3 regions of the Chromobacterium sp. CCUG 30098 genome follow, and region 2 is predicted to be linked to each of the others. Evidence: predicted binding sites of a transcription regulator. Region 2 holds the regulator's gene; each other region holds the start of a gene.
What was found. Region 2 encodes FNR, which switches genes on or off when oxygen is low (the NO sensors DNR and NnrR bind a similar motif). Its sites were predicted from a motif close to TTGATNNNNATCAA; they were not measured.

Region 1: the regulator FNR is predicted to act here: its motif matches at 7,639-7,652, upstream of QUG03_RS22510 (adenosylcobalamin-dependent ribonucleoside-diphosphate reductase).
Region 3: the regulator FNR is predicted to act here: its motif matches at 2,611-2,624, upstream of QUG03_RS20890 (quaternary amine ABC transporter ATP-binding protein).

Annotation. Positions count from the first base shown of each region.
Region 1 covers NZ_JAUCGS010000017.1:35,744-46,083, reverse strand. Annotated here, with positions in the region: gene QUG03_RS22530 (methyl-accepting chemotaxis protein) at 1-731, shown strand, start outside; M-box (ykoK) riboswitch at 1,283-1,456, shown strand; gene QUG03_RS22525 (magnesium transporter) at 1,539-2,561, shown strand; gene QUG03_RS22520 (hypothetical protein) at 2,758-3,345, shown strand; gene QUG03_RS22515 (hypothetical protein) at 3,691-4,551, shown strand; gene QUG03_RS22510 (adenosylcobalamin-dependent ribonucleoside-diphosphate reductase) at 4,621-7,479, opposite strand; gene QUG03_RS22505 (DUF748 domain-containing protein) at 7,721-10,340, opposite strand, start outside.
Region 2 covers NZ_JAUCGS010000001.1:1,198,741-1,209,080, reverse strand. Annotated here, with positions in the region: gene QUG03_RS05660 (glutathione S-transferase family protein) at 1-417, shown strand, start outside; gene udk (uridine kinase) at 510-1,130, shown strand; gene QUG03_RS05650 (hypothetical protein) at 1,132-1,458, opposite strand; gene QUG03_RS05645 (VOC family protein) at 1,475-1,873, opposite strand; gene QUG03_RS05640 (inositol monophosphatase family protein) at 1,959-2,750, opposite strand; gene QUG03_RS05635 (RNA methyltransferase) at 2,954-3,733, shown strand; gene QUG03_RS05630 (DUF1853 family protein) at 3,723-4,646, shown strand; gene fnr (fumarate/nitrate reduction transcriptional regulator Fnr) at 4,706-5,452, opposite strand; gene hemN (oxygen-independent coproporphyrinogen III oxidase) at 5,562-6,968, shown strand; gene QUG03_RS05615 (alanine/glycine:cation symporter family protein) at 7,036-8,451, opposite strand; gene QUG03_RS05610 (methyl-accepting chemotaxis protein) at 9,015-10,340, shown strand, end outside.
Region 3 covers NZ_JAUCGS010000012.1:41,597-51,936, forward strand. Annotated here, with positions in the region: gene QUG03_RS20880 (GlxA family transcriptional regulator) at 1-459, opposite strand, end outside; gene QUG03_RS20885 (ABC transporter permease) at 578-1,441, opposite strand; gene QUG03_RS20890 (quaternary amine ABC transporter ATP-binding protein) at 1,522-2,568, opposite strand; gene QUG03_RS20895 (FAD-binding oxidoreductase) at 3,012-4,127, opposite strand; gene QUG03_RS20900 (aromatic ring-hydroxylating oxygenase subunit alpha) at 4,120-5,406, opposite strand; gene QUG03_RS20905 (electron transfer flavoprotein subunit beta) at 5,433-6,206, opposite strand; gene QUG03_RS20910 (electron transfer flavoprotein subunit alpha/FixB family protein) at 6,203-7,300, opposite strand; gene QUG03_RS20915 (DUF3483 domain-containing protein) at 7,297-9,252, opposite strand; gene QUG03_RS20920 (oxidoreductase) at 9,254-10,340, opposite strand, start outside.

The sequences.
Region 1 (10,340 bases), on a different contig from region 2:
TGGCGGCCGCCTTGCAGCAGCTGTCGGTATCGGTGAACGAGATTTCGCAATCCACCCGCACCGGGGCCGAGTTCGCCGACCAGGCCACCGAACTGGCCAGCCAGGGCGAGGCTCAGATGAGCGACACCCGCCAGGCGGCCCAGGCCGTGGTCAGCGAGGTGTCCTGCACCCGCGACATCATCATCAAGCTGGAGCAATCGGTGGAATCGATCAACACCGTCACCGGCGTGATCAAGGACATCGCCAACCAGACCAATCTATTGGCGCTGAACGCGGCGATAGAAGCCGCGCGCGCCGGCGAACAGGGCCGCGGCTTCGCCGTGGTGGCGGACGAAGTGCGCAAGCTGGCGGAACGCACCGCCGGCAACACGCTGGAGATAGAACAATCGGTGTCCTTCCTGCGCGAACGCTCGCAAGAGGCGCTGGAGGAAGTGAAGGCCGCGGTGAACAAGGTCCATACCGCCGAGGAAACCATACAAGCGGCGGCCGAGGGCCTGGAGGCGATCCGCAACGCCAACGAGAAAGTGGCGGAGTCCTCCTCCAGCGTGGCCAATATGCTGCAGCAGCAATCGTCCGCCTCCACCGAAGTGGCCCAGAGCATGGAAACCATGAGCACGCTGACCGAACAGAACAGCCACAGCATCGCCGCCACCCTGCAAGTGGCGCAGAAGCTGCACACCACCGCCAGCGATCTGCGCCGCCTGGTCAGCCAATTCGAAAAACATATGTGAGCGGCATTCATCCTGCGGCCGTATGGCATGTTTGCGAAAAATATTCATGCAAACGAGTTTTATTACACAAACTGTGAAAAATTACGGAACTACTTGATAACCATTCTTTCATAACCGTTATTCGTCGCGGCTCTACTGCACTGCACCATGACACCGGTCGCGACGAAGACGGCGCAGGCAGGCGGCGCATGCCGCCCGCCCGCGCTCCCGAAACCCTAATCGCAAGCCAAGCTTAAGGAGGTCGCCGTCCAATAACATCGCGCCCAACGCGACGCACCGCCGCTAGAGCGGCGTCGAGTCCGGCGCCGGAATCGCCCGGCCACGCGCCCGGCCTTCCATTCAGAGCCGTGAACATGATCTCGCCCAAGCCGCACGCGGCTCCCGGGCAAGGAATCACGCGGTTCTCAGAGTCCGTTCACAGTCCGTCGAGCAAAGCGAGACAAGGCGAGGATAGTTGAAGATGCGAATGCGCCTACGGCGCGCGGGCATTCTGAACACCCAGTCACCGCGTCCCGCCTTACAAACGCGGACAATTGAATAGGCTCTCAGATGCAGTGTCTCGTTCGGCGAGGCTCCTATGCAAACACAGGTCACTGATCTGACGACGTCGAGAGACGCCCAAGGTTAGGACAGGCTTTATCGGATTAAGGTATAGCCCAAAGTGACTTCCCGCATGCAGTCGGGATACGTTGCATAGTGCCAAAACTTAGACGCGGAGATAGCTTTTCTGCACTCTCTCTTCTGGTTTACGCCCCCATTGTGACAACTGTTTGTGGTTATAAAACAGCTAACGGGGAATACCTCAAAATGTCTTTTGCAAGCATCACCCTGCCTACCGCTCAGGCAAACGAAGTCAATCTGAAAGAAACCGTCGCCTCCTACATGAGCGACTCGCTGATCACCCTCAGCCGCGACATGAAAGTCAGCGAAGCGCGCGAGCACATGCTCAAACAGCTGCGTGACGAAGACATTCCCGCCCAGATTTTCGTCATCGACGGCAGCCGCTTCCTGCACGGTCAACTCTCGGTCAAGCGCCTGCTGACCGAAACCGACCTGACGCTGCCGGTTTCCGCATTGATGGGCCCCACCGCTTTTGTCGTCGAGCCTAACCAACAGCGCCGCGATATCGTGCCGGAGCTGATAGACAAGGGCGTGGACCTCGCGCCCGTGGTCAGCGGCGGCAAGCTGCTGGGCGCTCTGTACGAAAAGGAAATCGCCGCGTTGATCCGCGACGAAGGCACCGACGACGCGCAACGCCAGGGCGCCAGCCTGCCGCTGGAGACCTCCTACCTGGAAAGCTCCCCGTGGAGCTTGTGGAAAAAGCGCCTGCCCTGGCTGCTGCTGCTGTTCTTCGCGGAAGCCTACACCAGCACCATCCTGCAAGTGTTCGAAGAGCAGTTGGAAGCCGCCATCGCCTTGGCCTTCTTCATCCCCCTGCTGATCGGCACCGGCGGCAACAGCGGCACCCAGATCACCTCCACCCTGGTGCGCGCGATGGCGATGGGCGAAGTCAGCCTGCGCAATGTCGGCACGGTGCTGCGCAAAGAGGTGACCACTTCCTTCATGATTGCGCTGGCCATCGGCGTGGTGGCCTGGATACGGGCCTGGATGCTGGGCGTGGGCGACGAAGTGGCCTTGGTGGTGTGTCTGACCCTGATCGCCATCACCATCTGGAGCGCCATCGTGTCCTCCATCATCCCGATGCTGCTGAAGAAAATGCGCATCGACCCGGCCGTGGTGTCGGCGCCGTTCATCGCCACCTTCATCGACGGCACCGGTCTGGTGATTTACTTCAATATCGCCATGCTGGTGATTTCCGACCTAGCCTAAAGCCCGCTCAAGGTCTCGCGGACCTCCGCGAGACCGAACAGCATCGCGCAAACGACTCAAGTCCGGGGACAGCCTACGCCTGTCCCTGCCATCGGCTTGATCGCAAGGCAGAGCGCGCCAAGCCCCATCAAAATCGAGCGGCCATGCCGGCGCCTGCCGGCGCGCCGCCACCGGCAATATTGCAAGGAGTTACCCGATGAAAAACCATACGGTAACGAATCATCAGGATGGCCTCAGCCCCGCCGCCGCTAGCCGCCACACGCTGCTTGGCAACTTGAGCAAGCAGACCGCGCCGAAGCTGAAATCGGACAAGGCGACCCGCCCGGCCGACGAGTGGCAATCCGCCAGCGTGCTTCTGGACCTCCCTCAAACCAATGCCGCTCTATTCCACACGCTGTTGATGGGCATGCTGGCGATGGATGACGCGCAGGCGCTGCAAACCGTGTATCCCTCCCTCAAATGCCTAGGGCCGCAGCCTTGCCCCAGTCCCTCAATGAGCTGTATCAGCCCCATCCAAACCGAACACCCCATGACAGCCGACAAAGACTACCCCTTGGGCTTTGCGGTGCGTGCCCATGACGGTCATGGAGCAGCCATCGCCTATGCCGCGCATGAAATGCGCGACATTCATGGCGGCATGCGCTTGAAATCGACTATCGCGCTGCCTGGAGCCCTTCCCTGTTCGCGGCTGCAAGGACACCTGGATCACTTTGCCGCTGAATTTGGCCATTGGCACGCGGCGGCGATGTCCGGCGGCAGCACCTGGGCGGGTTTGCTCTTATAAGCGCCGATTCACAACACAACCGACGCTGCCTTGCCCGACGCGCCGCGCCGCCTGCGCTGGCACGTCGGCGCGCCTGGCCTTGGGGCAGCCCTCGCCGCGCAAGCCAAAAGCGAAAGAGGCCATGCGCGCGCACGGCGATAGACACTCCGCTTCCCGCCCCATGTTTTCACGAAACGCAAGCACCTTTGAACAGGCGCTAAGGCCAGTCCTCCTCCCTTGGTTTTTATCACATCATCGCCACATTGTTTTTGCCTAGAAGTCATGCTAATGTCCTGATAAATTTAAATAATCAAGACATACGCCGGCACCTCATTTCATCGCAACGCCACTTAAACGGCCTCTTTCATGACCCATTCAAACCGTAAACGCTTCGCCGCCGCGCTGGCGCTGGCCGCGGCGCTGCCGCTGGCGGCCCACGCCGAAACCTTCGACCTGGGCGCCATTCTCAAGGACGGCATCAAGAAGGCGCTGCAAAAAGATCCCGCCGCGGACGGCGCCGCCGCCCCGATGGCTCCCGGCGTCTACGACGGCTCCGACAAACAATTCGAGCGCACGCTGACCATCCGTCCCAACGGCAAGTTCGAACTGGAAGTCATGCAAAAAGGCAAACCCGGCCAACTGCGCTCCGGCTCCGGCAGCGGACAGTTGCAGGCCAACGGCGGACAGTGGCGCTATAGCGAAGGCATCTGCACGATGAACGTCCTGCCCCAGGCCTCCGCGGTGCAAGTACAGGTGGAGCGGTGCGCCAGCGCCTTCGGCGACGTGCCCTTCGACGGCGTTTATCGTCTGAGCAAAGCGGCCGGCGGCGCCCAGGCCGGCGGCGGCAAGAACAAGGCCTTGGCGGCGCAGCTGAGCTGCCACAATCTCAACCTCAGCGAAAACGGCGTCGCCAAACTGCTGGCCGCCGCCGCCGGCACCACGCCCAATCAGGTATGGGAACACGAGCTGGCCTTGCCGGGAGGTTATGACTACGGCGGCCTGCCTATCCGCTCCGTGCAGCTGTCCGAAGTGGACGGCGGTTTCCTGGCGCTATTCGTGGACGGCGACGCCGCCGCCATCAAGAGCGCGATCAAGAAGGCCCAGCGCAAGAGCAGCAGCGCGGCAATGTTGAGCAAGGTGGAGGAAAGCTATCCCTTCCCGGGCAAACCCAACGGCCTGCCCTATGTGCAGTGCCGCAGCAAGGCGGTTCAACACGGGCTGTATTGACGCTTGCCCCAAACGACAATGGCCCCGGCAAACGCCGGGGCCATTGCATTTAGTCGACCCGTTTAAAGCTCAACCGCAAGCGCCGACATGGCCGCAGGCGGTGCAGAACTCGCAGCCGTCTTTCTTGATCAGCGCGTGGTTGCCGCATTCCGGGCAGGGTTTGCCCGGCACCTGTTTCAAGGCGGCGCTGGCTTCCGGGCTGAACAGATCGCTCTGCTCCGGCACCATCACCCCCATCTCCTCCAGCGGCACGCCTTCCTCGGTCAGCACGCCCAGCATCGCGTAGCGGTGGATGATCAGCTGCGCCAGATAGGCGACGGTGGACGGCCAGCTCTGCGATTTTTCCACGCCGGGGATGCGGGCGAAGAAATCGCCCTGCGGCTCGGCGTAGCTCAGCAGCTTGCGCAGCTTGAGGCCGATCCAGGCCGGATCTATCACCCGCATGTCCAGGCTCAGCATTTTGCACAGGCCGTCCAGCTCGCGCGGGTAGGCGCCGGCCAGCCACATCGAATACGGCCGGCGCTGGCCGTTGGGCAGCACCAGTTCCTTGATGAAGAGCACGAAGTCGTCGCCGGTTTGCGGGTTGCTGACGTCCACCGACCAGCTCATGGTGCCGTCGGTGCCGGATTTGGGCTCCTTGCGCGCGAACAGCGCGTCCATCACCGGCGTCGGCTCGTTTTGATCCGCCGGCAACGCCCCTAGTTGTTCGACGCGGTGGCGCACCACCTTGCCCAGGGCCGCCGAAGCCGAGGTGGCGTAGACGGTGCGCTCGCCCAGATCGAACACATAGCGCTTGTCGCCGTTGGTGTGCGACAGCGCGTCCAGCTTGGCCGCCAGCCAACCGTGATCGCGGCAGCGCATGTCCATGGACAGAGTCTTGGCCACCGCGCCCAGGCCGCGCTGTTCTTCCGTGGCGTTGACCCAGCATTCGAACGGCGACACCCGGCCGTTCTCCACATGGCCGACCACCACGGCGAAATCGCCGGCGTCGCCTTCCACCATGAAGGTCCACGACGGGTTGCCTTCCTTCAGCTTGGGCCGGTTCGGCCATTTCAGGCTGGACAGCGCCGGCGTCGGCGCGGTGTTGAGCACCACGCGGCGGTCCGGGTCGCCGTCGCCGCTGCCGGACAGGTCCTGCGGCGTGGCGGCGCTGGGCTTGGCCGGCTCCACCGACAACACCGAACCCAGCACATTATTGGGCCGGTAGGTGGTGATGCCCTTCAGGCCGGCGCGCCAGGCTTCCAGGTAGAGGCTTTCGAAATCGTCGAAGGGGTAATCGCCGGGCACGTTCACCGTCTTGGAAATGGCGGTGTCGATATAGGGCGCCACCGCCGCCACCATGCGCATATGGTCCAGCGCGCTCATTTCCAGCGCGGAAACGAAGTAGTCCGGCAAGGCGTTGGTGTCGCCGCCCTGCATCCGGTAAACGCGGTAGGCGTGGTCTTCCACCAGGTATTCCTGCTGGCTGCCGTCGGCCATGCGCTTCTTGCGGGTGTAGAACCAGGAGAACGGCGGCTCGATGCCGTTGGAGGCGTTGTCGGCGAAGGCCAGCGAAATGGTGCCGGTGGGCGCGATGGACAACAGGTGCGAGTTGCGGATGCCGTGCTTGCGGATGCGCGCCTTGATCGCCTCCGGCAGCCGGCTGGCGCAATGCGGCGCGGCCAGGTAGGCGTCGGCGTCGAACAGCGGGAAACCGCCCTTCTCGATGGCGAGATCCACCGAGGCGTCGTAGGCGGCGTCGCGCATCGCCTCGGAAATGCGGCTGGCGAAGCGGCGGCCCTCCTCGCTGTCATAGCGTATTTTCAGCATGATCAGCGCGTCGCCCAGGCCGGTGAAGCCCAGACCGACGCGGCGCTTGGCCTGCGCCTCGCGCTGCTGTTCTTCCAGCGGCCACACCGTCAGGTCCAGCACATTGTCCAGCATGCGCACCGACATGCGCACCACTTTCTCGAAGCTCTTGAAGTCGAAGCTGGGCTTGTCGCCAAAGGGCTGACGCACGTGGCGGCACAGATTGATGGAGCCCAGGTCGCAGCAGCCGTAATCCGGCAGCGGCTGCTCGCCGCAGGGGTTGGTGGACTCGATCACCTCGCAATAGGACAGATTGTTGTCCTGATTGATGCGGGTCATGAACAGCACGCCCGGCTCCGCGTGGTCGTAGGTGGAGGCCATGATCTGCCGCCACAGCTCGCGCGCCGGCACCGCGCGGTAGACCCACAGGCCGTCCGCGCGCTGATAACTGTCGGGGAAAGCGTTGGACGACGGCTCCACCGCGTGGGTCAGCTCCCAGGCGGCGTCCGCCTCCACCGCGCGCATGAAGTCGTCGGAGACGCCCACCGAGATATTGAAATTGCGCAGATCGCCCTGGTCCTTGGCGTGGATGAAGTCCTCCACGTCCGGGTGGGAAATGTCCAGCACCCCCATCTGCGCGCCGCGGCGCGCGCCGGCGGACTCCACCGTTTCGCAACTGCGGTCGAACACCCGCATATAGGACACCGGGCCGGACGCGCGGCTATTGGTGCCCTTGACCCGCGCGCCCTTGGGACGGATGCGCGAGAAGTTGTAGCCGACGCCGCCGCCGCGGCGCATGGTTTCCGCCGCCTGCAGCAAGGCCTCGTAAATGCCCACCTTGCCGTTTTCGGTTTCGGACACCGAATCGCCCACCGGCTGCACGAAGCAATTGATCAAGGTGGCGCGCAGATCGGTGCCGGCGGCGGAATTGATGCGGCCGCCGGGAATGAAGCCGTTTTCCAGCGCCTGATAGAACAACGGCTCGAAACGAGCCGGCTCGCTTTCCAGCGCCGCCAGCGCCTTGGCCACGCGCAGGCGCACTTCGCTCACGCTGTGTTCGCCGTTCTTGGCGTATTTTTCCAACAGCACCTCGCGGGAGATGTCCTGCTCGGTCATGGCGGCGATGTTTTCCTGCTTCATGGTTCCCGGTTCCTCTTGAATTGCGGCCTGCGGCGGCCAGGGCGGCCCCCTTCCAGCATGCAATGGACCGTGTGGGCCGCAAAAGGTTTCAACACGTCCGATACGCAATATCTGGAAAAGAAAAACGGCGTATTACACTATATGTAGTTACGCCGTTCGTTGACACATATCAAGCGCTATTCCACGCCGCCGCCGCTTTTCCCGCTTGTCATGGGTAAAAACACGACGCGCGGCCGCCGCCTCACGGCGTCTTCAGCTTCACCTCCAGCGGCACCCCGTCGCGGCCGGCGGAGACCTTGACCGGCTCGCCCAGCTGGATGCGCTCCTGCAAGGCCGGATCGGTCTTGAGCATGGCCGCGCGCGCGTTGGCGGCGCGTTGCTTGGCCAGTTGCTGCAGGCTGGCGTCGGTGATGCTCTGCGCGGCGATCAACTCGTCCCGCAGCAGCTTGCCCAGGGCCGCGCCGGACGGCCCGCCCGGCTTCAGCGTGTGGCCCAGCAGCTTGAAGCGGCCGATCTGCTTGCCGTACATCGATTTGACCGCGGACAGGATTTCCTCGTCCTGCATGTCCGGCAGCGGCAGCGGCTCGCCGGCGCCCAGCTGATGGCCGGCGGCGGCGAAGATCGCCAGATCGGTTTGCGCGCGCGCCATTTCCTTGCGGTCCGCGTCGGCGTTGTAACCGCCGCTGATGGACAGCATCAGCTTGGGCCGCTTGACCATCAGCCCGGCCACCTTGACCAGCTTCTCCCGCTCCGGCGGCGTCACATTGGCCTCGCCGGCCACGAAGCGGATATCGTCGAAGCCCTCGCCGCCCAGCAAGGCGCCCAGCGCGCGGAACGGCGCGGTCACCACCTTGGTCACCACGTTGACGATGGCTTTCCAGATGATCTTGCCATAGCTGAACTGCGGATCGTCCAGGCTGCCGGCCACCGGCAAGTCCAGGTCGATGCGCTTGTCGCTGTCCTCCAGAATGGCCACCGCCAGCCGCAGCGGCAGCCGCGGGCCCTTGTATTCGCTGTCCGGCAGCTCGTCGCCCAGTTGCAGAGAATCGATCACCACCCGGTTCTCGCCCTTGAGCTGGCGCTGCTCCAGCAGATAGCGCAGATCCACCGACAAGCGTCCGTCCTTGACCTGCCAGCCGGCGAAGTTCATCGAATACGGGTTCAAGGTGCCCATGGAGATATTGCGGAAGGCCAGGGTGATGTCGGTGTTGTCCGTGGGCGCCAGCGGCGACAGCGCGCCGCGCACCTTGACGTCGCCGAACTGGTCCACGTCGCCGTCCAGCGTGATGTTGCCGCGCTGCTTGGCGCGGGTGGACAGGTTCTGGATGGAGCCGCGCAGATTATGCATGTCGGACGCGAAGTCAGGCTTCATGCCGTGGTCGGCGAACTGCACCCGCCCGCCCTGCACATGGATGGACCGGACCTCCACCAAGGGCAGCGGCGCCGCCTTGGCCGCCGGCGCCGGGGTCGCCGGCTTGCCGCCCTGGCCGGCGAACAGCCGGGTCAAATTGAGCTCGCGCTTTTCGTCCAGCACCAGCCGCGCCGCCGGCCCTTGCAGCCGCACATCGTTGATCGTCGCTTTCAGTGGCATGCCCTGAGCGCTGAGGCCGCGCACTTGCAGATCGCGCCACCCCAGCAAGGGCAGCTTCTCGCCCGGCTCGTACACCGCCAGCCGCGCCACGCCGGCGGAGCCGCCGACGCGCCAGCCGCGCGCGCCGACATCCAGATTCAGATCCGCGGACAACGCGCCGCCGCCGAAACGCAACGAGGTTCCGCTCAAGGCGTACGGCGCCAGCGGCGCCAGCTGCACCCCGTCGGCGCGCAGCCTGCCCTTGAGCGCGCCGGCCGCGGCGTCGATATCGGCTTTGACCGCCAGCTTGCCGCCGTTGAGCCCGCCGGCCAGATCCAGCGCTAATTGCCGGCCGTCGTCCACCTCCACCGTGCCGCCCAGGCCGGACAGCGTCATGCTGGCCGGCTTGGACAGGCTGCGGTCGGTCCAGCGCAGCTGGCTGTCCTGCAAAGCCATTTCCGGGTAATCGAACTTCCAGGCCGGCGCGGCCTCGCCTTGCGCGCGCGCCGGGGCGGCGGCCGGTTTGGAACCGCCGGCCGGCTCGAACAAGCGGGCCAGATTGATCTGGCCGGCGCGGTCGCGCTCCACCTGCGCGTCCAGTCCGCTCAAGCTCAGCTTGCCCGGCTCGATGCGACGGCCTTTTTGCGACAGCTGGCTGGACGCCAACTCGGCGCTGGCCAGGCTCAAGACCGGCGCCGCACCCTGCGCGCCCAGCTTCAGCTCGTCCAGCCGCGCCAGCAGGCCGGTCAGCGCGAAGCCGTTGTCCGGCGACAAGGAGAAACGGCCGGACAGCAAAGGCAGTTTGGCCTCCAGCGCCAAGGGCTGGCGGAAACCCTGATCCGCGTAGCTCACGCGCCAATTGCGCAGCTTGATCGCCTCGATGTTCACCAGCCACGGCAGCGGCGCGGCCGCCGGCTGCGGCTTGGCGGCGGCCGGCGCGGCCGGAATCGCCTTCTGCCAGTCCACCGTTCCGTCGCGGTCGCGCCCGGCCATCGCCAGACCCTGGTCCAGTTCGATGGACTGCACTTTCAGCATTGAACGCGCCAGATCCAGCGCGCCGCCTTCGACGCGGACTTCCGGAATCGTCAGTTCGCTGCGGCCGCCCGGCGCCTTCAGCGCGAAGCGCAGCAGGCTGGCGCGGAACGGCGACACCGTCAGCTCCGGCGTCTTGCCGGACATTTCAAAATGGTAGCGCGCGGACACGGACAGCCGCCCTTCCGGCGCGGCGGTGTTGAAATGCGGCTGCACATAGGGCCAGACCGAGGCCAGCGGCAACTCCGCCATCTGCGCC
Region 2 (10,340 bases):
CTGGCCGAATGCTTTCCCGCCGCCAAGCTGTGGCCGGACGACGCGGGACTGCGCGCGATCGCCCGCTCCATCGTCGCCGAGATCCACTCCGGCTTCTCCGCGCTGCGCGAACACCTAGCGATGAATCTGACGCTGCGCCACATCAATTATCAGAGCACGCCGGCGGTGGAGTTCGACATCGCCCGCATCATCTCGCTGTGGGAAGAGCATCTGCCGCGCCACCAGGCCAACGGCGAATTCATCTTCGGCGGCTTCAGCATCGCCGACGCCTTCTTCGCTCCCATCGCCACCCGCTTCCACACTTATAACGTCAAATTGCCGGAGCAATCGCAGGCTTACGTCGATCGTCTGCTGGCTTTGCCGGCGATGCGGGAGTGGTATGAGGCCGCCCAGGCGGAAGGTCAGCGCGCTTCATAGCGGATAATGTCGCAATTAGAGTGGAAGGACGCGCCATAACTCATTAGAATGGCGCGTTTTTTTATCATTTTTACGCGTAGAAGGATAGTTTCATGACCACCCCGTTCATCATCGGCGTTGCAGGCGGCAGCGGCAGCGGTAAAACCACGGTGACCAATCAAGTGCTGGAAACCATTGGCTCCGAGATGGCGGCAGTGATCATTCAAGACTATTACTACCGCGATCAGAGCCATCTGACCTTCGAACAACGGCTGGCCACCAACTACGACCACCCGCAAGCCTTCGATTGGCCGCTGCTGATCGAGCACATCGACGATCTGCGCAACGGCCGCGCCATCGAAATGCCGGTCTACGACTTCGCCAACCACACCCGCGCCGAGGAAACCATCACCGTGCAGCCGGCGCCGGTCATCGTCATCGAAGGCCTGTTCCCGCTGTACGACGCCGCGCTGCGCGACATGATGTCCTTGAAGATCTTCGTCGACACCGATTCCGACGTGCGCTTCATCCGTCGTCTCAAGCGCGACATCACCGAACGCGGCCGCACCACCGACAGCGTGATCGAACAATACCTGACCACGGTGCGCCCGATGCACAACCAGTTCATCGAGCCCACCAAGCGCTTCGCCGATGTGATCCTGCCGCACGGCGCCAATGATCCGGCGGTGGACATCATCACCACCAAGGTGGCCAGCCTGATGGTGCACAACTGATTTACCCGGCGGCGTCCGCGCCGCCGTCTTCCGCCCGCTCAGCGGGCCCCAAGCACAGGAGCACTCCATGCACACGATCAAACCGCGCAATCCGCACGCTTGCGCGCCCATCATGAAAAAAGGCGGCGCCCACGGACAAAGCCGCTCCGGACAGCGCCAGGCCGGACGCCAGGCCATGCTGGCCGAACTGGATCTGGATTGGGATCTGGATTGGAACGAAGCGGACGCCTATCCGCCGCAGCCGCAAGCCGCTGCCGACGACGAGCCGGCGGTTTTTGGCGACGTGAATAACAAAGAGCCGCGCAATGCGCGGCTCTTTGTTATTCACGGGGCCCAGCCGGCGTTTAAACGTCGGACTTCAACTGCAGCAAATCCCAGCGATTGCCGTACAAGTCCTCGAACACCACCACGGTGCCGTATTCCTCCTCGCGCGGCTGCTCGCTGAAGCTCACGCCCGCCGCCGCCATGCGGCGGTAATCGCGCCAGAAATCGTCGGTATGCAGGAAGAAACCCACGCGGCCGCCGGTCTGGCCGCCCACCGCCGCCTGCTGCCGCGCATTGCTCGCCTTGGCCAGCAGCAGCGCGCACTCGCTCGCTCCCGGCGGCGCCACGCGCACCCAGCGCTTGTCCTCGCCCTGGCGCTCATCCTCCAGCAAGACAAAGCCCAGCTTGTCCACATACCAGGCGATGGCTTCATCGTAATCCGTCACCACCAGGGCGACCGAACCCAAAAACTGTTTCATATCACGCTCCAAACAAAAACGGCGCCCCCGAGGACGCCGTGACGCGTTAGCCGCTCAAACCCCAAGGGGCCCAAACCGGCAGCGCTTACTTGCCGATATGCGGCGCCAGCGTATGCAGCAGCTGCGCCAGCACTTTCGGGTTGGCGGCGACGATGTCGCCGGACTCCAGCCAGCCTTGTTCGCCGGACAAATCGGTGACGATGCCGCCCGCTTCCTGCACGATCAGGCTGCCCGCGGCGATGTCCCAAGGCTTGAGGTTCAGCTCCCAGAAACCTTCCACGCGGCCGCAAGCGACATTGCACAGGTCCAGCGAGGCCGCGCCTTCGCGGCGTACGCCGGCGGTCTTGGCCAGCACATCCTTGAGCATGCCCAGGTATTGGTCGATATAACTTTGGTCGGACACCGGGAAGCCGGTGGCGATCACGCATTCATTCATCATGAAGCGTTTGGACACGCGGATGCGGCGATCGTTGAGGAAGGCGCCGACGCCGCGCGAGGCGGTGAACAGATCGTTGCGGTTGGGGTCGAAGACCACGGCTTGCTGCACCTGGCCCTTGTGCGCCAGCGCGATGGAGATCGCGTACTGCGGGTGGCCGCGCAGGAAGTTGGTAGTGCCGTCGATCGGATCGATGATCCACTCGTATTCCGACGAACCGATGCCTTTCGCGCCGGACTCTTCTGCTAGAATCGCGTGCTTGGGATAAGCTTCCAGAATGGAAGCGATGATGGACTCTTCCGCGGCGCGGTCCACTTCGGTCACGAAGTCATTGTGTTTCTTGCGCTCTACGCGCACCGCGTCGAGATTCAGCGACGCGCGCTGGATGACACTGCCGGCGCGGCGAGCGGCTTTCACCGCGACATTGAGCATCGGATGCATTGACGGCCTCTACACTTTCAACCATGACAGACGTCCGCCACATGACGCGACGTCTGCTAGTAACAATCTGGGTTAAGGAACAAGAAAAACCCGGCGCAATCGGGCAAGGCCGCACGCCTGCCCAATCCGGCAAACGCTGGCCTTGCGCGCAAAACGGCGCGCGGGCTTTTCGATAAGCCGGCTATTTTAATGTGAAACTGCTGATGAATAAACCCCAAGTACCTGATTTTCTGAAAAACATTCGCATCGTGTTGGCCCGCCCCAACCATCCGGGCAATATCGGCTCCGCCGCCCGGGCGATGAAAACCATGGGCCTGAGCCGGCTGTATCTGGTTGAACCCAAAGTGTTTCCCAGCGACGAGGCCAATACGCTGGCCTCCGGCGCGGTGGATCTTCTGGAGCAGGCCACCGTGGTGTCCAGCCTGGCCGAGGCCTTGCAAGACGTCACCATCGCCTGCGCGCTGACCAGCCGCCGTCGCGAGCTGACCACCCCGCTGTCCACCCCGCGCCAGACCACGCCGGAACTGGTGGCGCGCGCCCGCGCCGGCGAACAGGTGGCCCTGGTGTTCGGCAACGAGACCTTCGGCCTGTCCATTGAAGAAGTCGAACAATGCAACCGCCTGGTCACCATCCCCGGCAACCCGGACTACTTCTCGCTGAATCTGGCGATGGCGGTGCAGGTGATGACTTACGAACTGTTCAGCCACACCGGCGTGGACGTCGACTATCTGCGCGCAGACAGCGACGCGGCGGCGCTGGGCGAGGTGGAGGGCTTCTGCGGCCACCTGGAACAGACCATGGACAAGATAGGCTATTTCCGCCGCCGCAACAGCGAACGGATGATGCGCCGGATGCGCACCCTGTTCAACCGCGCCGGCCTGCTGCGCGAGGAAATCGACATCCTGCGCGGCTTCCTCAAACAGGTGCAGCGCGCCGCCGACGGCGAAGTCCGCCGCGACGCGCCCGGACAGGATGGCGAATAAGCCGCCGTTCACCCTGCCCTACGCGCACCCGGCGGTGCGCGATCTGGCTTTTCTGCTCTCCGCGCCCTCGCCCTGGCGCAGCGGCGCGGACATCCCGCCGCAGCGGCTGCTGGGGGCCGACGGCCCGGCCTTGCTGCAAACGCTGGACGCCGATCCTGCCGAACTTCAGCACTGGCTGGCGCGCCAGCCCACCCGCCGTCTGGGCCATTACGCGGAACGGCTGCTGTCCTTCTGGTTCCGGCTGGCGCCGCACATCGAACTGGTGGCCAGCAATCTGCCGGTGCGCGCGCCGGACGGCCGCACCGTCGGCGAGTTCGACTTCTTGCTGCGCCTAGACGGCCAACCGCTGCATCTGGAAGCCGCCAGCAAGTTCTATCTGCAACTGGGCCGCAGCGCGGACACCTTGACCGGCCCCAGCCTACGCGACGCCTGGGCGCTGAAAGCCCATAAACTGCAAACCCAGCTGCGCCTGTCCCGCCACCCGGCTGCGCAAGCGACGCTGCCGGCAGGCTTTGAGGGCTGCGCGGTCGGCGCTCGGCTCAGCGGCTGGCTGTTCCACGCCCGCGACACCGCGCCGGAAGCGCCGCCCGGCGCCCAGCCGCTGTACGGGCAATACTGGCCGCTGCGCGGCGACTGGCCGGCGCTGAACGCGGATTCGCGCTGGGCCTGGCTGCCCAGGCTCAGTTGGCTGGCGCCGGCGCGCCGCTCGCGGGAACACACCGCCGACGCGGCGGAACTACGCGCGCGCCTGGAACAGGCCGAGGCGCCGCAGCTGCTGGCCGAACTGCAGCCCGGCCCCGACGGCGACTGGCATGAAGTGGCCCGCGGCTTCGCCGTGCCGCCGGGCTGGCCTCAGGAGGCGCCGCTGTCGCGGCTGCTGCTGCAAATCGCGGACTGCGCGCCGGCCCCATGAAAAAAGGCAAGCCCGAGGGCTTGCCTTGCGTTTTCCATCTGTCCGCCCGCGCGGCGGAATCAATGTCCGTTGGCGTGAGCGCAGCCGGAAATCAGCGCCTTCAATTCGTCCACCATCACCAGTTGGATGTGCTTGTGATCGACGGTGATCCAGCCTTGCTGCTGGAACTTGGACAGCGTGCGGCTGACGGTTTCCAGCTTCAGGCCGAGGAAGCTGCCGATTTCCTCGCGGCTCATGCGCAGGATGAAGTCGTTGGCGGCGAAGCCGCGGGTGGACAGACGCTGCGACAGATTGAGCAGGAAGGCGGCCAGGCGCTCTTCCGCCTTCATGTTGCCCAATAACAACATTACATTCTGATCGCGAACGATCTCGCGGCTCATCAGACGGTAGAAATGGTGCTGCAGGGTGGGAATTTCGCGGCCCAGGCTCTCCATGCGGCTGAACGGCAGCTCGCACACCTCGCTGTCCTCCAGCGCGATGGCGTCGCAGCCGTGCACATTGGCGGAAATGCCGTCCAGGCCCATCAGTTCGCCGGACATATGGAAGCCGGTGACCTGCTCGCGGCCGTCCTGGCTGGCGACGCTGGTCTTGAAGAAGCCGGTGCGCACCGCGAACAGCGAACGGAAGCCTTCGCCGCTGCGGAACAAGTACTCGCCGCGCTTCAAACGGCGGCTTTGGCGGATCACCGCGTCGAGCTGGGTCAGCTCCTCGCGGTTAAGCCCCACAGGTAGACAAAGTTCCTTCAGGCTGCAGTTGGAGCAGGAGACCTTCAGGTTATGCAAAGAGATATGGTTCTGATCGGACATGGCATGTTTAGTACAAGCTTGCGATGAAGCTTGACCCTTATCAAAGCGAAATTCGCAGGATTTCCGCAAATTTACCAGTCCACCAGAGGTTTTGCCATCCAAATACGACATGAAGACCACCCACCCATTTTCTCCTGCCCATTTTGAATTCGACCGCGCGCTGATTGAGCGCCTCGACGGGACAGGTCCTAGATATACGTCATACCCGACAGCGGATCGCTTTACGCCGGGTTTTGCCGAAAGAGACTACATCCACTGGCTACGGCAGCGCAGCATCGGCGCCAACCGGAAACCTTTATCATTGTACGCTCATATACCTTTTTGCAACACTATCTGCTACTACTGCGGTTGCAACAAGATCATCACCAAGGACAGCGGCAAAGCGGACTTGTACCTGGACTACCTGGAGAAGGAGGTCCGCATGATCGCCTCCTGTCTGGGCCGCCGCGAGCAAGTGATACAGCTGCATTTCGGCGGCGGCACCCCCACTTTCTTGTCCGACGCGCAACTGGAACGATTGATGACCTTGCTCAAGACTCATTTCGAGTTCTTGAAGGAGGGGGAGTATTCCATAGAAATAGACCCGCGCAAAGTCAGCGCGGCGACAATCTTCAAACTGGCCGAACTCGGCTTCAACCGCATCAGCGTCGGGATTCAGGACTTTGAACCGACGGTGCAGCAGGCGGTGAACCGGGTGCAGTCCGAAGAGGAAACGCTGGAGGTGATCCAGGCCGCGCGCGACGCCGGTTTCAAGTCCGTCAGCGTCGATCTGATCTACGGCCTGCCGCTGCAGACCCGGGAATCGGTGCGCCGCACGCTGGACAAGGTGATCGCCATCGGGCCGGACCGGCTGGCGCTGTACAACTACGCCCACCTGCCCACCGTGTTCATGCCGCAGCGGCGCATCAACGAGGCCGATCTGCCCTCGCCGGAAACCAAGCTGGACATCCTGCAGGATTCGGTGCAGCGCCTGGCCGACGCCGGCTATGTCTTCATCGGCATGGATCACTTCGCCAAGCCGGACGACGAACTGGCCTCCGCCCTGCGCCAGGGCCGGCTGCAACGCAATTTCCAGGGCTACTCCACCCATGCGGACTGCGACATGATCGGTCTTGGCGTGTCCTCCATCGGCAAGGTCGGCCCCTGTTACAGCCAGAGCGCCAAGGACCTGGACAGTTATTACGCGGCGCTGGACAGCGGCCATCTGCCGGTGTTGCGCGGGCTGACGCTGGACAATGACGACATCCTGCGCCGCAGCATCATCCAAGGCCTGATGTGTCGCTTCTCGCTGTCGGTGGAGGCGCTGGAAGAGATCCACGGCATCAACTTCGCCGAGTACTTCGCCGAAGAACTGCCGCAGATCCGCGAATACCAGCAACTGGGCCTGCTGTCCTTCGACGGCGACTTCATCATGGTGGAGCCCAAGGGCCGCTTCCTGATCCGCAATATCGCGATGATCTTCGACCGGCATCTGCGGGAGCGCCGCACCCAGGCGCGCTACTCCAAGACCATTTGAACGGGGCTAGCAACAAAACAGCCCGCGTCATGACGCGGGCTGTTTATCGTTGGAGCCGGACGCAGGCTTACCAGATGTCTTTTTCCACCTTGGCCGCCAGTTCCGGGTAATCCGCCACCTTGAACACCGGGGTGGACTCGCCCCGCTTCAGCTGACGCTCGTAATCCTTCAGCACGATGAAGAAATAACGCGACAGCAGCACGATGGCCACCAGATTGATCAGCGCCATCAGGCCCATGGCGAAGTCGGCCATATCCCACACCAGCGGCAGGCTGGCCACCGCGCCGAACATCACCATCGCCAGCACAATCAGACGGAAGGCCAGCAAGATCCCCTTATTGCTGCGGATGAATTCGACATTGCCCTCGGCGTAAGCGTAATTGCCGATGATGGTGGAAAAAGCGAACAGGAACATCGCCACCGCCAAGAAGGACGCGCCTATCGGGCCGAACTGCGATTCGATCGCCTTCTGCGTCAGCGCCACGCCGCTCAAACCCTGGTCATACACGCCGGACAGCAGAATGATGGCGGCGGTGGCGGTACAGATCACCATGGTGTCGATGAAGACGCCGAACATCTGGATCGCGCCCTGACTCGCCGGGTGACGCGAAGTCGCCGTCGCCGCCGCGTTGGGGGCGGAGCCCATGCCCGCCTCATTGGAGAACAGGCCGCGCTTGATGCCCAGCATCATCGCCTGGCTCACCGCATAGCCGGCGAAGCCGCCCGCCGCCTGCTCCAGACCGAAGGCGCTCTTGACGATCAACACGATCAAACCCGGCAGCTCGGCCGCGTGCGCCGCCAAGACATAGAAGGTCATCAGCAGATAAATGGCCGCCATCACCGGCACCAGCCACTCGGCCACCCGCGCCACCGAGCGCACGCCGCCAAAAATGATGGGGGCTGTCATCACCACCAGGGCGATGCCCACCATATAGCGGTTCCAGCCCCAGGCGCCCTCGGTGGCCGCCACGATGGAGTTGGCCTGCACCGCGTTGAACACCAGGCCGAAGGCCAGGATCAGACACAGGGCGAAGATCACGCCGAGCCAGCGTTGCCCCAGGCCTTTCTGGATGTAGTAGGCCGGGCCGCCGCGGAAGGTGTCGTCATGGTGATTGGTCTTGAACAGCTGCGCCAAAGTCGATTCGGCGAACGCGCTGGCCATGCCCAGCATGGCGGTCAGCCACATCCAGAACACCGCGCCGGGGCCGCCGGCGGCAATGGCGATGGCCACGCCGGCGATATTGCCGGTGCCCACCCGGCTGGCGAGGCCGGTGGCGAAAGCCTGGAACGGCGAAATATCGTCCTTGCTGCGATGGCCCCCGCGGCCGCCCATCATTTCGCGCCAGCCGCGCGCGAACAGCCTCAGCTGCAACAGGCCGGAACGCAACGAGAAATACAAGCCGACGGCCAGCAACAGGCCGATCAGCATCTTGCCCCAAATCACATCATTGGCGGCATTGATAAACGAATGAAGCAAGTCCATGGATCCTCTTAAAGCTCTGAGCGTGGCAATCTGGAAATGGGCGACGCGCGCCGGAAGGATTTCAGACTGGAAGATTGACCCCGTCCCGATCTTGGCGCCGGGCTCGAGGGTTGCGGTCTTGACGAGACAGCTCCCCGCGGCCGTCAGGCCGCCTGCTTCGGGACACCGCTTCGTCAGACTGTTTTGATGCGAAACCCGGCGAATTTAGCAAAATAGAGTGATTGCTGGCAATGCCGGACGCCATCGGCCAAAGCCGCGCCAGCCGGCTTTCCGTCGCGCCCGGACACGCCTTTGTCATTGACCCCGTCCAGAGAGTGGCCTATTTATCCAAGCACAAAACAATCAAAAGTCATTTTTGATGACTTAAGCATTATGGCCGGTTGTCTTCATACGCCAGACAAGGCAAAGCTCATGCTCCCGCCCGCAATGAACTGATACGCGGCGCTTCAGCCCAGCCATCGCATTTCATGCGGCAATCGCAGTCCGTGAAAATTGCCTATTCTGGAACTGGCGCGGTAGACGTTCACATTGCGGGCGTCGCCGCCACAGTCAGGAGCGAAATCATGACAACGCCCGTGGTAAGGCTGATGCAGCGCTTGAGCTACCCCAGCCGCTTTGCGCTGATCGGCGCGGTCTTTGCCGTCGCCTTACTCTATATGGTGTACGGTCTGTATCGAACAAATCAGGACAATATCGACTTTTCGCAAAAAGAAAGAGTCGGCGTGTCCTACATCCAGCCGCTGCATCACCTGCTGGGCGCGCTGGAACAAGCTCAGGATCTGGCCGTGCGAGCGGCGCAGGGCGAGGCCGCCGCCAAGGCGGCGCTGCCGGCGGCGCAGGCGCAGTTGGAGCAAGGCTGGAACCGGCTGCAAAGCGCCCATGAACAATACGGCGCCATCCTGCAAACCGACGAGGCCTGGAAAACCGCCAGCGCCGCGCGAGGCACGCTGTCGCGGATAGGTGCGGCGCCGCCGCCGCAAGTGATCGCCAGCTTCGACAGCACAGCGGACAAACTCAACGCCCTGCTCGGCGCCGCCAGCGACAATTCCAATCTGACGCTGGACCCGGACATCGACAGCTATTACCTGATGGACGCCGCCACCGCCAAGCTGCCCTCGCTGAGCAACTATATCGGCGAAGCGCTGGCCTGGGCTGCCAAACCGGAAGCCGGCCAGGCGCTGACGCCGGCGGAACGCGACCGCCTGGTGGAACTGCGCCCGCTGATCAACGGCGCGCTGGACGGCTTGAATGGCGATCTGGCCAAGGCGCTGGCCTACAATCCGGCGCTGAAGACCGCGCTGAACGCCGAATCCCAGGCCTTGGCCGCGTTTCATCAAGGCCAGGGCGCGGCCATAGACAAGGCCATCGCCGGCCAAACCGGCGCGGCCTTGGCGGTGAGCGGCATGGCGGCGAAAAACGCCGAGATCGGCGCCCGCTTCGGCGACGTGACGCTGAACAATCTGGACACGCTGCTGCAAGCCCGCATCGAACGGATGCAGGCCCAACGCAATTTCTACATCGGCATCGGCCTGGCCGCCATGCTGCTGGCCAGCTTCCTGTTCCACCAGCTCTATCTGTCCATCACCTTGCAACTGGGCGGCGAGCCTTTCTACGTTCAAAGCGTGGTCGAGCAATTGGCCGCCGGCCAGCTGGGCACCCGCATCCAGTTGCGCGAACAGGACCGTAGCAGCTTGCTCGCCTCCATCGGCCAGATGCGCGACCAATTGCGCGACACCGTGACCCAGTTGCTGGACACCTCGCGCGAAGTCAATTCGGCCGCCGACCAGATGGCGCAAAGCGCCCAGAACGTGTCCCACAGCAGCACCAAGCAAACTCAGGCGGCGGCCAGCATGGCGGCGGCGATCGAGCAGTTGAGCACCAGCCTGATG
Region 3 (10,340 bases), on a different contig from region 2:
CAGGTCCGAGGTGAAGCGGGTGCGGGGGAATTCCTCGCTGATGGACAGCAGGTTTTCCCAATGGATGGCGCAGCGGTAGCCGTTCAGCACCCCGGCCCGGGCCAGCGCGAAGGTGCCGGTACAGATCGATCCCAGCGGCACGCCCTGGGCGGCGAAGCGGCGGATCAGCGCCTGCACCTTGTCGGTGGCCGCCTCGCGCACCTGGCAGCCGCCGCAGACGATGAGCATGTCGTACTGTTGCGGAGGGCCCGGCGCGGAGATCGGCGACAAGCTCAGGCCGTTGCTGGCGCTGACCGGCTCGCCATCCGCCGACAGCAGACTCCAGCGGTACAGCTTCTTGCGCGACAGGTAGTTGGCCATGCGCAACGGCTCCACCGCGTTGGAGAACGCGATCATTGAAAACCGGTCCAGCAGCAAAAAGGCGATATGCGACAACGAGGCGATCTGTTGCGGTCCCATCACGACCTCCAATGTGTGCGTTGCGAGGATTGTTGTTCTGCTCCGAAGCGGTTCGCAGCCGGCCTTGAAAACCGTTGCGCAGGTATTGTTTCGTCCCTGGTTTCCTCCTGTTTCATCCTCAGCCGTCGGCCGCGGCGCCCGCTTTCGGCGCGCGACCGAAGCTTTCGGTGATCCGGTCCAGGATGATGGCCAGCAGCACCACCGCCAGCCCGCTCTCGAAACCGAGGCCGACGTCCAGCCGCTGTATGCTGGCCAGGACATCGTTGCCCAGGCCGCCGGCCCCCACCATGGAGGCGATGATCACCATGGACAGCGCCATCATGATGGTCTGATTGACCCCGGCCATGATGGACGGCAGCGCGATGGGCAGCTGCACCTTGAACAGCAATTGCCAAGAGGTGCAGCCAAAGGCGTTGCCCGCCTCCACCAGCTCCCGGTTCACCTGGCGGATGCCCAGATTGGTCAAGCGCACCGCCGGCGGCACCGCGAACACCACCGTGGCCAGGATGCCCGGCACCCGCCCCAGTCCGAAGAACATTGCCGCGGGAATCAGATAAACGAAAGCCGGCATGGTCTGCATGAAGTCCAGCGCCGGCCGGACCAGGGCGTTGACCCAGCGCCAGCGCGCGCAGCAGATGCCCAGCGGCACCCCCAGCATCAGGCTGACGCAGGTGGCGGACAGGGTCAGCGCCAGCGTGGCGACGGTCTGGCTCCAGAAGCCGGTGGCCCAGATCAAGCCCAGCGCCGCGCAGACGAAGACGGCGAACTTCCAGCCCAGCCGCCACAGGCCGACGCCGGCGAACACGCCGGCCAGCGCCCATGGCGGCACGCCCTGCAACAAGGCCTCCACCTGGGTGGCGAACCAGTCGATGCCGCCGCCGACGGCGTCGAAGGCGCCGGCGTTGTTTTCCAGCAGAAAATGGATGATCTGGTTGACCCAGCTGCCTATCGGCAGCGGGGACTGGGGACTGGTGTCGGCCATGCGGCGTGCTCCTCGTCTCGCCGGACGCGCTCAGGACGGCGAGAGCCACACGCCCCCGCGCCGGCGACGCCCGTTGGGGTTCAGTGGTGGGCGGCCGCGCTAGGGCGGTGCTGGGACAGCTTGTTGAGCACGCTGCTGGGGGTGATCACGCCCAGGCAGCGGCCGTCGTCGTCGCGCACCTGCAGCGGTTCGGCCTGCCCCTGGAGCCGCAACAGCACATCGGACAGGCTACAGGACGGCTCCACGTGCGGAGCGGCCGTCGCGCGCGGCGGCGGCGCGGCTTCGATCAGATCCTTGGCCTGCAGATAGCGCGAGGTGTCCACGCTCTTGAAGAAGTTGCGCACATAGTCGTCGGCCGGGCATTCGATGATTTCGCGCGGGCTGCCCACCTGCACCAGCCGGCCGCCCTCCATGATGGCGATGCGGCTGCCGATGCGCAGCGCCTCTTCCAGATCATGGGAGACGAAGACGATGGTGCGGCGCTGCTCGCGCTGCAATTGCAGCAGCAAGTCCTGCAGCTCGGCGCGCTTGAGCGGGTCCAGCGCCGAGAAGGCCTCGTCCATCAGCATCAGCGAGGGATTGACCGCCAGCGCGCGCACCAGGCCCACCCGCTGCTGCATGCCGCCGGAGAGCTGATGCGGGTACTTGCCGGCGAAGGCGGCCAGCCCCACTTGCTCCAGCACTTCCCGCGCCCGCGCCTCGCGGGCCTTGCGCCCGAGGCCGGCCACTTCCAGGCCGAAGGCGGCGTTGTCCAGCACCGTGCGGTGCGGCATCAGCGCGAAACTCTGGAACACCATGCTCATGTCGCGGCGGCGCAAGGCCACCAATTGCCTGGGCGACAGCCGGGTCAGGTCCTGGCCGTCCAGCAGGATCTGGCCGGCGCTGGGCTCCAGCAAGCGGTTGATCAGGCGGATCAGCGTGGATTTGCCGGAGCCGGACAGGCCCATCAGCACGAAGATTTCGCCGGCGCGCACCGAGAACGACACGTCGTTGACGCCCACCACCGCCCCGGTGCGCCGAAACACTTCGTCCTTGCTCTCGCCGGCCCGCAGCAAGGGCATCACTTCCGCCGGCTTGCCGCCGAACACCTTGTGGAGGTTTCTGACCTCGACCTTGATCGTTTGCATCCCGGCTCCCTTCGGCGCGGCCGCTGACAATTCGAAGAATGTTTAATGTAAATCAAGGTTCAAGATAGGAAGGAAGGGCTGGGCCAAGTAAGGGTATTCCGACAACAAGCCGTCCAAATCCGACATCCGCGCGCAAAACCGGCCGGCATAGGCCTGGCCGCCAAATCCAGCGCCGGCTTTCGTCTCCGGCCCGGCCGGCCTGTGTCGTAAAAAAACCGCAATCCGCCGCCGGCGGCAAAAACAAAAACGCCGGCCGCGGCCGGACAGGCGTGAAGGACGGGGAGGCGACGGACGCGCGCGCGGAAGCTGTCAAAGACGGCTGCGCTTCGTGAAGCGTTGTACGGTGAGTACCCGCTCAAAACGCGCAATGCCGCTTGTACATGCCGCTTTTTCGCTCGTTTCCGCCTTGTTTCGCCCTGGCTCGCGAGACTTTGGACAGGCGCTCAGCGATCCACCACCAGATCGCTCAAGGGCAGGCTGCAGCAAGGCAGGAAATAACCCTGCTCCACTTCGCGCGGCCGGATGCCGCCCTGGTGCCGCATGTCCACCCGACCTTCCAGCAGACGGCTCTTGCAACTGCCGCACACGCCGCGGGTGCAGGAGGCCGGCAGGCGCATGCCCTTGGCCAGCGCCGCCGCCAGCACCGTCTGCCCCGGCGCCACCGATAAATCGTCCCCCGTTTTGGCGAAGCGCACATTGAAGCCGCGGCCCTCGACGCCGGGCTGCGGCGCCCGCACCGCCTCGTCCGGCGGCGCCGCGCTGAGTTCGGCGAAATTGAAGCTTTCCTCGTGATAGCGGCTCATGTCGAAACCGCACTGGCGCAGCAGCTCGCGCACCGCGGCCATATAGGGCGCGGGGCCGCAGCAAAACACCTGGCGCGCGTGCAGATCCGGCGCCATGCGCTCGATCAGCGTCCGGTCCAGCCGGCCGATCAGGCCGGCCCAATCCGGCTCTCCCGCCCGGTGTTCGCAAATCACCGCCTGGCTGAAAGTGGGGTGGATGCTGGCCAGCAGGCTCAATTCCTTGCGAAACACGATGTCGCGCGGCGAGCGCGCGCTGTGCACGAACAGGATGTCGGCGCCGGAGGCCAGATCGGTCAGCGCCCGGGTCATCGACATCAGCGGGGTGATGCCGCTGCCGGCGGACAGAAAGAGATAGGGCGAAGCGGCGTGGCGCGCATAGCTGAACTCGCCGGCCGGCCCCAAGACCCGCAGCGCCATTTCCGGGCGCAGATGCTCGTGCAGCCAAGAGGAAACGACGCCGCCGGGAATGCGCTTGACGGTGATGGACACCCGGTCCGGCCGGGTGGGCGTGGACGACAGCGTGTAGCAGCGGTTGACCGCGGCGCCGTCGATGTCCAGTTCCAGCGTGATGAACTGGCCGGGCAGATAAGGGAAGCGGCGCGGCGGCTCGGCGCGGAACACGAAGGTTTTGACATCGTGGGTTTCCTCCCGCGCCTGAACGCAGACGAGCAGGCTGTCCTCGCCGGCCCGCCACAGCGGCAGGTCGGCGGCTGACGGGAGATCATCCAATGGGCTGGCCGGCGGTGCGCTATTCATGGTCGCGCCGTTCCCGCTCCAGGCCGTCGCCCAGCCGCTGCGCGTACCAGTGGGTGAATTTCTCCACCAAGGCCTCGGTGTAGGGCGAATAAGGACCGGGCCGATAGGCGGAGCCGTTGATGCCGCGCTGCGACTCCTCCACCAGCCGGCGGTCCTGCTGATTGGTGGCTTTCCATACCCGGGTGAGGTTGTCCACCTCGTAGTCCACGCCCTCCTCCGCGTCCTTGCGCACCAGCCAGGTGGTGCGCACCAGCGTGCTTTCCGCCGACAGCGGCAAGGCGGTGAAGGTGACGATGTGGTCGGCCATGAAATGGTGCCAGGAGTTGGGCTGGGTCCAGAACGACAGGCCGCCGGACGCCGGGTCGCGCAGATCGCCCAGCAGCTTGCGACAGGCCGCGCCGGTGTCCACGGTCTGGGACTGGCCCTTGCGGTCCAGCGGCATGCGCATCGCGCGGAAGCCGGACACTTCGGACAGGCGCTCGATCTCCGCCGAGGGCAAACCGCCGGCCTCCCAGCGCGCGTGGTGCTCGGCGACGACGCGCTGGTAATCGGCCAGCCCGGAGGCCTGCTCGGCCCGGGGCGCGAAGCCGTAGCTGTAGGCGTACAGCGAAACGGTCAGCTCCGGATGGTTGGCGGTGCAGTGATAGCACTCGCGGTTGTTCTCCATGGTCAGCTTCCAGTTGCCCGCCTCGACGATGTCCACCTGGGCCGCCACCTTGCAATCATCGATGCGGTGCGGCGCGATATAGGGCGCCATCCGCGCCATCATCTCGTCGATGTCCTCCGGCGGCCGCTCGGCCAGGCAGATGAACAGCAGCCCTTCCAGGTTTTTCAGCGCCACCGGCTTGAGGCTGTGATGCGAGGGGTCGAAGCCGTCCGCCATGTGGTCGGCGAAGATCAGCCGGCCGGACAGGTCGTAAGTCCATTGATGGTAGGGGCAGACCAGATTGCCCACCGAGCCCTGACGCTCGGCGCACAGCCGCGAGCCGCGGTGGCGGCAGACATTGTGAAAAGAGCGTATGACCATGTCGTCGTCGCGCAGGATCAGGATGGGATCGCGCCCCAGCTCCACGGTCAGGTAGTCGCCCGGTTCGGGTATTTCCGCGCTGACGCCGACATAGATCCAGTGGCGGCGGAAGATGTATTCGAGATCGGCCTCGAACACCAGCGGCGAGCGGTAGAACGGCGCTTCCAGACTGTGGCCGGGACGGCGGCGGGCCAGCAGTTCGCGCAGCGGGGCCGTCGTCGCTGCCGGGAAGGGAATGACGCTGTGGGACATGTCTCGCTCCTTTGATGGCGGGCGGCTCAAAAATCGACGAGCCGATGTTGACGCAGGTAATCCAGCACCGCTTGCGCTTTCTCGACGGAATCCCCCTGTTTTACGACGCGCCCCCCGGCAGTCGCATCGTCGCCGGCAATCGCCCCCAGCAGGCGCTCCAGGCCGCTGCCGCGCTGCGCCGCCAGCGCCCGCGCGCGCCGCGCCGGCTCCAGCCTGGGCGCGGGCACGGGCTCCCCCGCCGCCGCGCGGCGCGTCACCACGCCGCGTTGCAAGCCGGCCCAGGACCAGCGTGGCTCCGCGCCGTCCGGCTTGACGCTGGCCAGCAGCGGCGCCTGGGCCGCCAGCCGTCGCCGCCGCCCCCTGGCCAGGCCTTGCAGCGCCCGCCATTCTCCGCCCTCCTCCGTCAAGGACAGCACGCCGGGCAAGAGCGGACGGTCCAGGCCTTCGGCCAATAGATAGGGCAGCAGCGCCGACGCCTCGCCGCCGCCGGAGCGTTCTCCGCACAGAATCAGTTCGAAATCGCCCAGCGCGGCGATCAGCGCCGGCGTCGGGTCGCTGTCCGCCGGCGGCTGCAACACGGCGATGGCCGCCGCGCCCTGAGCCAGGTAGTCGGCCAGCGCCTCCTTGTCCGCGTCCCCGGCGTGCAAGACGACGAAGGCTCGGCCCAGCCGGCGCGCCAGCGCCAGCGCCGCCAGATCGCCCGGGCCGGCGCAGGGCCGCCCGCTGACCGGATGCGGCGCCGGGGCCACCAGCACCGCCGTTTTCGCCGCCGTTCCGGCGGAAAGCGCTGTCTCGCTCATGGTCCGATCTCCTTGTTCTCAAGCTCCAGCAAGGCCTGCAAGGCCTGAATGAAGGACTGGCAGTCGTCGATCACGCTCAGGTCCGCGCGCTTGACCATGGGCGCGGCCGCGTCCAGATTGACCGCGATCACATGGCGGCAGGCCTTGATGCCTTGCAGGTGCTGCACCGCGCCGGAAATGCCCAGCGCCAGATAGGCGCTGGCCTGCACGCTGCGGCCGGTGGCGCCCACTTGCTGGTCGCGGCGGAAACGCCCATCGTCCACCGCCACCCGCGAGGCGCCCACCGCCGCGCCCATGGATTCCGCCAGCCGCAGGAAGGCCGGCACGTCGCTGACCCCGTTGCCGGCGGCCAGGATCAGGTCCGCTTCTTCCAGCGCCAGTTGCGAGGCCGGGCTGGCGACGCCGCCCAGGTCCCGCACCCGCTCCTCCGCCGCCTCTGGCGCGCAAGCCTGCCGCAGCCCGCGCCCGACGAAGGGCAGGCGGACGTCGGCCACGCCGCGCGCGAGCAAGAGCGCCTGGGCGCGCGGGTGCACGCTGAAGCCCGCTCCCGGCCGGCGGCGGCGCACGCCGTCGGCGGCGATTTCCACCACGTCGGTCAGCACCGACAGGCGCTCGCGGCAGGCGAAGCGCCGGCCCAGATCGGCGTCCTCGCCGCGGTCGGCGAACAGCACATGGCTCGGTTGCTCCCGCCGCCACAGCCGCCGCAACAAGGCCAGCTTGGCTTCCGGCGCAAAGCCCGGATCGGCCGGCGTCAAGACGCGGTCCAAGGCCAGTTCCGCCAGTTCGGCGTCGGCGCAGCCTTCCATGCCGAACAAGACCGCCAGCACCTCCTCGCGCGGACCGGCCAGCAGGGCGGCGGCGGCGATGACCTCGCGCGCCGCCTCGTCCAGCTGACCGCGCTCGGCGTGCGCCACCACCAACAGCCGTCCATCGAACGGTCCGGCGCTGCGCAGCGGCTTGAGCCTGGCCGCGCTCGCCGGCGGCGCGTCGCGCAGGCCGCCGTCCTCGCCCAGCACGATGCGCTTGAGCCCGCCCGGCGAACGCACCCAGGGCCGGCGCGGGTCCACCCGCGGCGCGGTCTGCTTCATCGTCATGCCTCCTCCTTCGCCAGCCGGCCTTGCGCCGCCGCGCGCCGCGCATCGCCCCGCTCTTGCCCGGCCTCCGGGCCGGTCTCCAGACGCTCCGCCACCAGTTCCGCCAACTCCACCACCTCCGCCCGCGCGCCGCTGACGCCTTCCAGCATCGCGGTGCAGTTGGGGCAAGCCACCGCGACGCGGCCGGCACCGGCGGCGCGGACGTCGTCCATGCGCATGTCCGGAATCCGGCGCGGCCCGGGCACGTCGGTAAAGGCCGCCCCGCCGCCCCAGCCGCAGCAGCGAGCGTCGCGGCCGGAGCGGCTCATCTCCACCACCTGGATGCCGATGCCGGCCAGCACGCGGCGCGGCGCGCCGTAGCCCTCGTTGTAGCGGCCCAGATAACAGGGGTCGTGATAGCTCAGCGGCTCCGCCGAGTCGCGGGAGCGCACGCGGATCGCCCGCGTCTCCAGCAGTTGGTCCAGCAGCCGGCTGTGATGCCAGACTTCGTAATGTCCGCCCAGCGCCGGGTACTCATTGGCCAGGCAATGAAAAACATGCGGGTCCGGCGTGACGATGCGGGTGAAGCAATAGCGGCCCAGCGTGGCGATATTGGCCAGCGCCAGCCGCTGAAACCCCGCCTCGTCGCCCAGGCGGCGCGCCAGGTCGCCGCAGTCGCGCTCGGCTTCGCCCAGCGCCGCCACGCGCAGGCCGGCGGCCTTGAGCACGGTCAGCAAGGCGCGCAAGGCGCGCTGATAACGCATGTCGAAAGCGCCCTCGCCCGCCAGCAACAGCCAATCGACGGACTCGTCCTCCCGCAGCAGCGGCAGGTCCAGGTCCGCCGCCCAGTGGTAGCGGGCGCGCAGCGGATGGCCGCCGACGGTGTCGGTATGGCGCAGATTGGCCAGCGCCGCCGCGCCCTTGCCCGGCAGTTCGCCCCGCGTCAGGGTCAGGTGCCGGCGCAGATCGATCACCGCGTCGACGTGCTCGATCAGCATCGGGCAGTTTTCCACGCAGGCGCGGCAGGTGGTGCAGGACCACAAGGTGTCCGCCGCCAACGCGCCGCCGACGATGTCCCGGTCCGCGCTCGCGGCCGCGGCCGCCGGCCGGCCCGGATGCGGGCTGCCGGCGTAGGCCGGACCGCCGCCGCCCATGGACGCCACCAGGTCCTGGATCAGACGCTTGGGATTGAGCGGCTGGCCGGCGGCGAAGGCCGGACAGGCGGCTTCGCATTTGCCGCATTGCACGCAGGCGTCGAAGGACAGCAGCCGGTTCCAGGCGAAATCGGCCGCCCGCGCCGCGCCCAGCTCGCCGGCGGCCAGGTTCAAGGGCTTCAGATCGGCGGACTTGCCGGCGAAGCGCTCGGCGCGCGGATGGAAGGCCAGGTGCAGCAAACCGGCCACCGCGTGCTTCATCGGCCGGCCCAGGCCTATGCCCAGGGCCAGCTCCGCTCCGCCCAAGGCCAGCAGCGACAACGCGACGGCGGCCAGCCCTTGCCCGGCGGCGCTCAGCCAGACCTCGCCGCCGGCCAGCGCCGCCGCCAGCAGCGCGCCCAGCGCGAAACAGGCCAGCCGCGCCGGCAGCCGCTGCCATTCTCCCAACGACAGCCGGGCCGGCGGCGCGCGGCGGCGCGCGCGCATCAAGGCCGCGCCGATCAGCATCAGAACGGCCGACGCCGCCAGCAGCAGGTCCAGCCAGCGCTGATGCAACAGCAGGCCGTAATTGAGCGCGATCAGCAGCAGCGCCGCCGTCCCGCCGCCGGCCGCCGCCACATGGGCGCGCGCCGCGGCCGGATCGCGGGCCACCACGCGGTGCAGGTCCACGAAGTAACGCTTGGGCGCGGCCAGCAGGCCGCGCCAGGACGCCGGCGCGGCGCGCCCCCGTCGCCACAGCCGCGCGCGCCGGAGCAGCCCGGCGCTCAGCAGCAGCGCGCCCAACCAGAACAGGCCGCTGAGGAGGTAGGGAAAACTCATGTCAGAAATCCTTGGCCAGCCGCAGCGCGTCGTAGAGCGCGCCGTGGATGTTGTGCATGGAAACGCAGTCGCCGACGCGGAATAGCAGGAATTCCCCGGCCGCCAGCGGCCAGTCCAGACAGGGCTGCGGCTCGGCGGCGAACAGCGCCCGCACATCGGTCTGGCCACGGTTGCGCGACAAGGGCTTCAGCTGCCCGTACAGGGCATCGTCCGGCAGCACGCCGTTGTCTATCACCACCTGGTCCACCGCCCGCTCTTCCAGCGCTTCGGTGTATTCGTTGCGCAGCACGGCGATTTTCTTGTCGCCTTCGGCGTAAACCGCCTCCAGCCAGACATTGGGGGTGGGGATGATGCCTTGGGCGTACAGGCGGCGGTAGAAGATGGGAAAGGTGGTGCCGCCGGTGTCGTCGCCCACCTTCACGTCCGGCGTGACGATTTCCACCGTGCTGCCGCGGCTGGCCAGATAGTCGGCGACGCCGAAGCCGGCGTGGGTGCTCAGCGCGTCGTAGACCAGCACATTGCGGGCCGGCTCCACCTGGCCGGACAGGATGTCCCAGCTGCTGACGGCCAGTCCCTCCGCCACGCCCCAGGCCGGCACCTGGCCGGTGTGCGGCCGGCCGCCGGTGGCCAGCACCACGATATCCGGCCGCTCGTCCATGATCATGGAGCGGTCCGCCGCCGCGCCCAGCCGGCGGTCCACACCCAGGCGCTGGGTTTCCATGTCCAGCCAGCGCACGATGCCGGCCATCTGTTCGCGCTGCGGCGCGCGCGCCGCCAGCAGGATCTGACCGCCCACCTGCGGCTGCCGCTCGAACAGCACCACCTCGTGGCCGCGCTCGCGCGCCACCCGCGCCGCCTCCAGCCCGGCCGGCCCGGCGCCCACCACCGCCACCCGGCGCGGCCGCGCCGCCCGGGAGATCAGATGAGGCATGGTGGACTCGCGGCTGGTGGCGGCGTTCTGGATGCACAGCACGTCCTGGCCGTAGTACTGGCGGTCTATGCAGTAATTGGCGCCCACGCACTGGCGGATCTGGTCTTCCTTGCCGTCCCGGATCTTGATCACCAGATGCGGGTCGGCCATGTGGGCG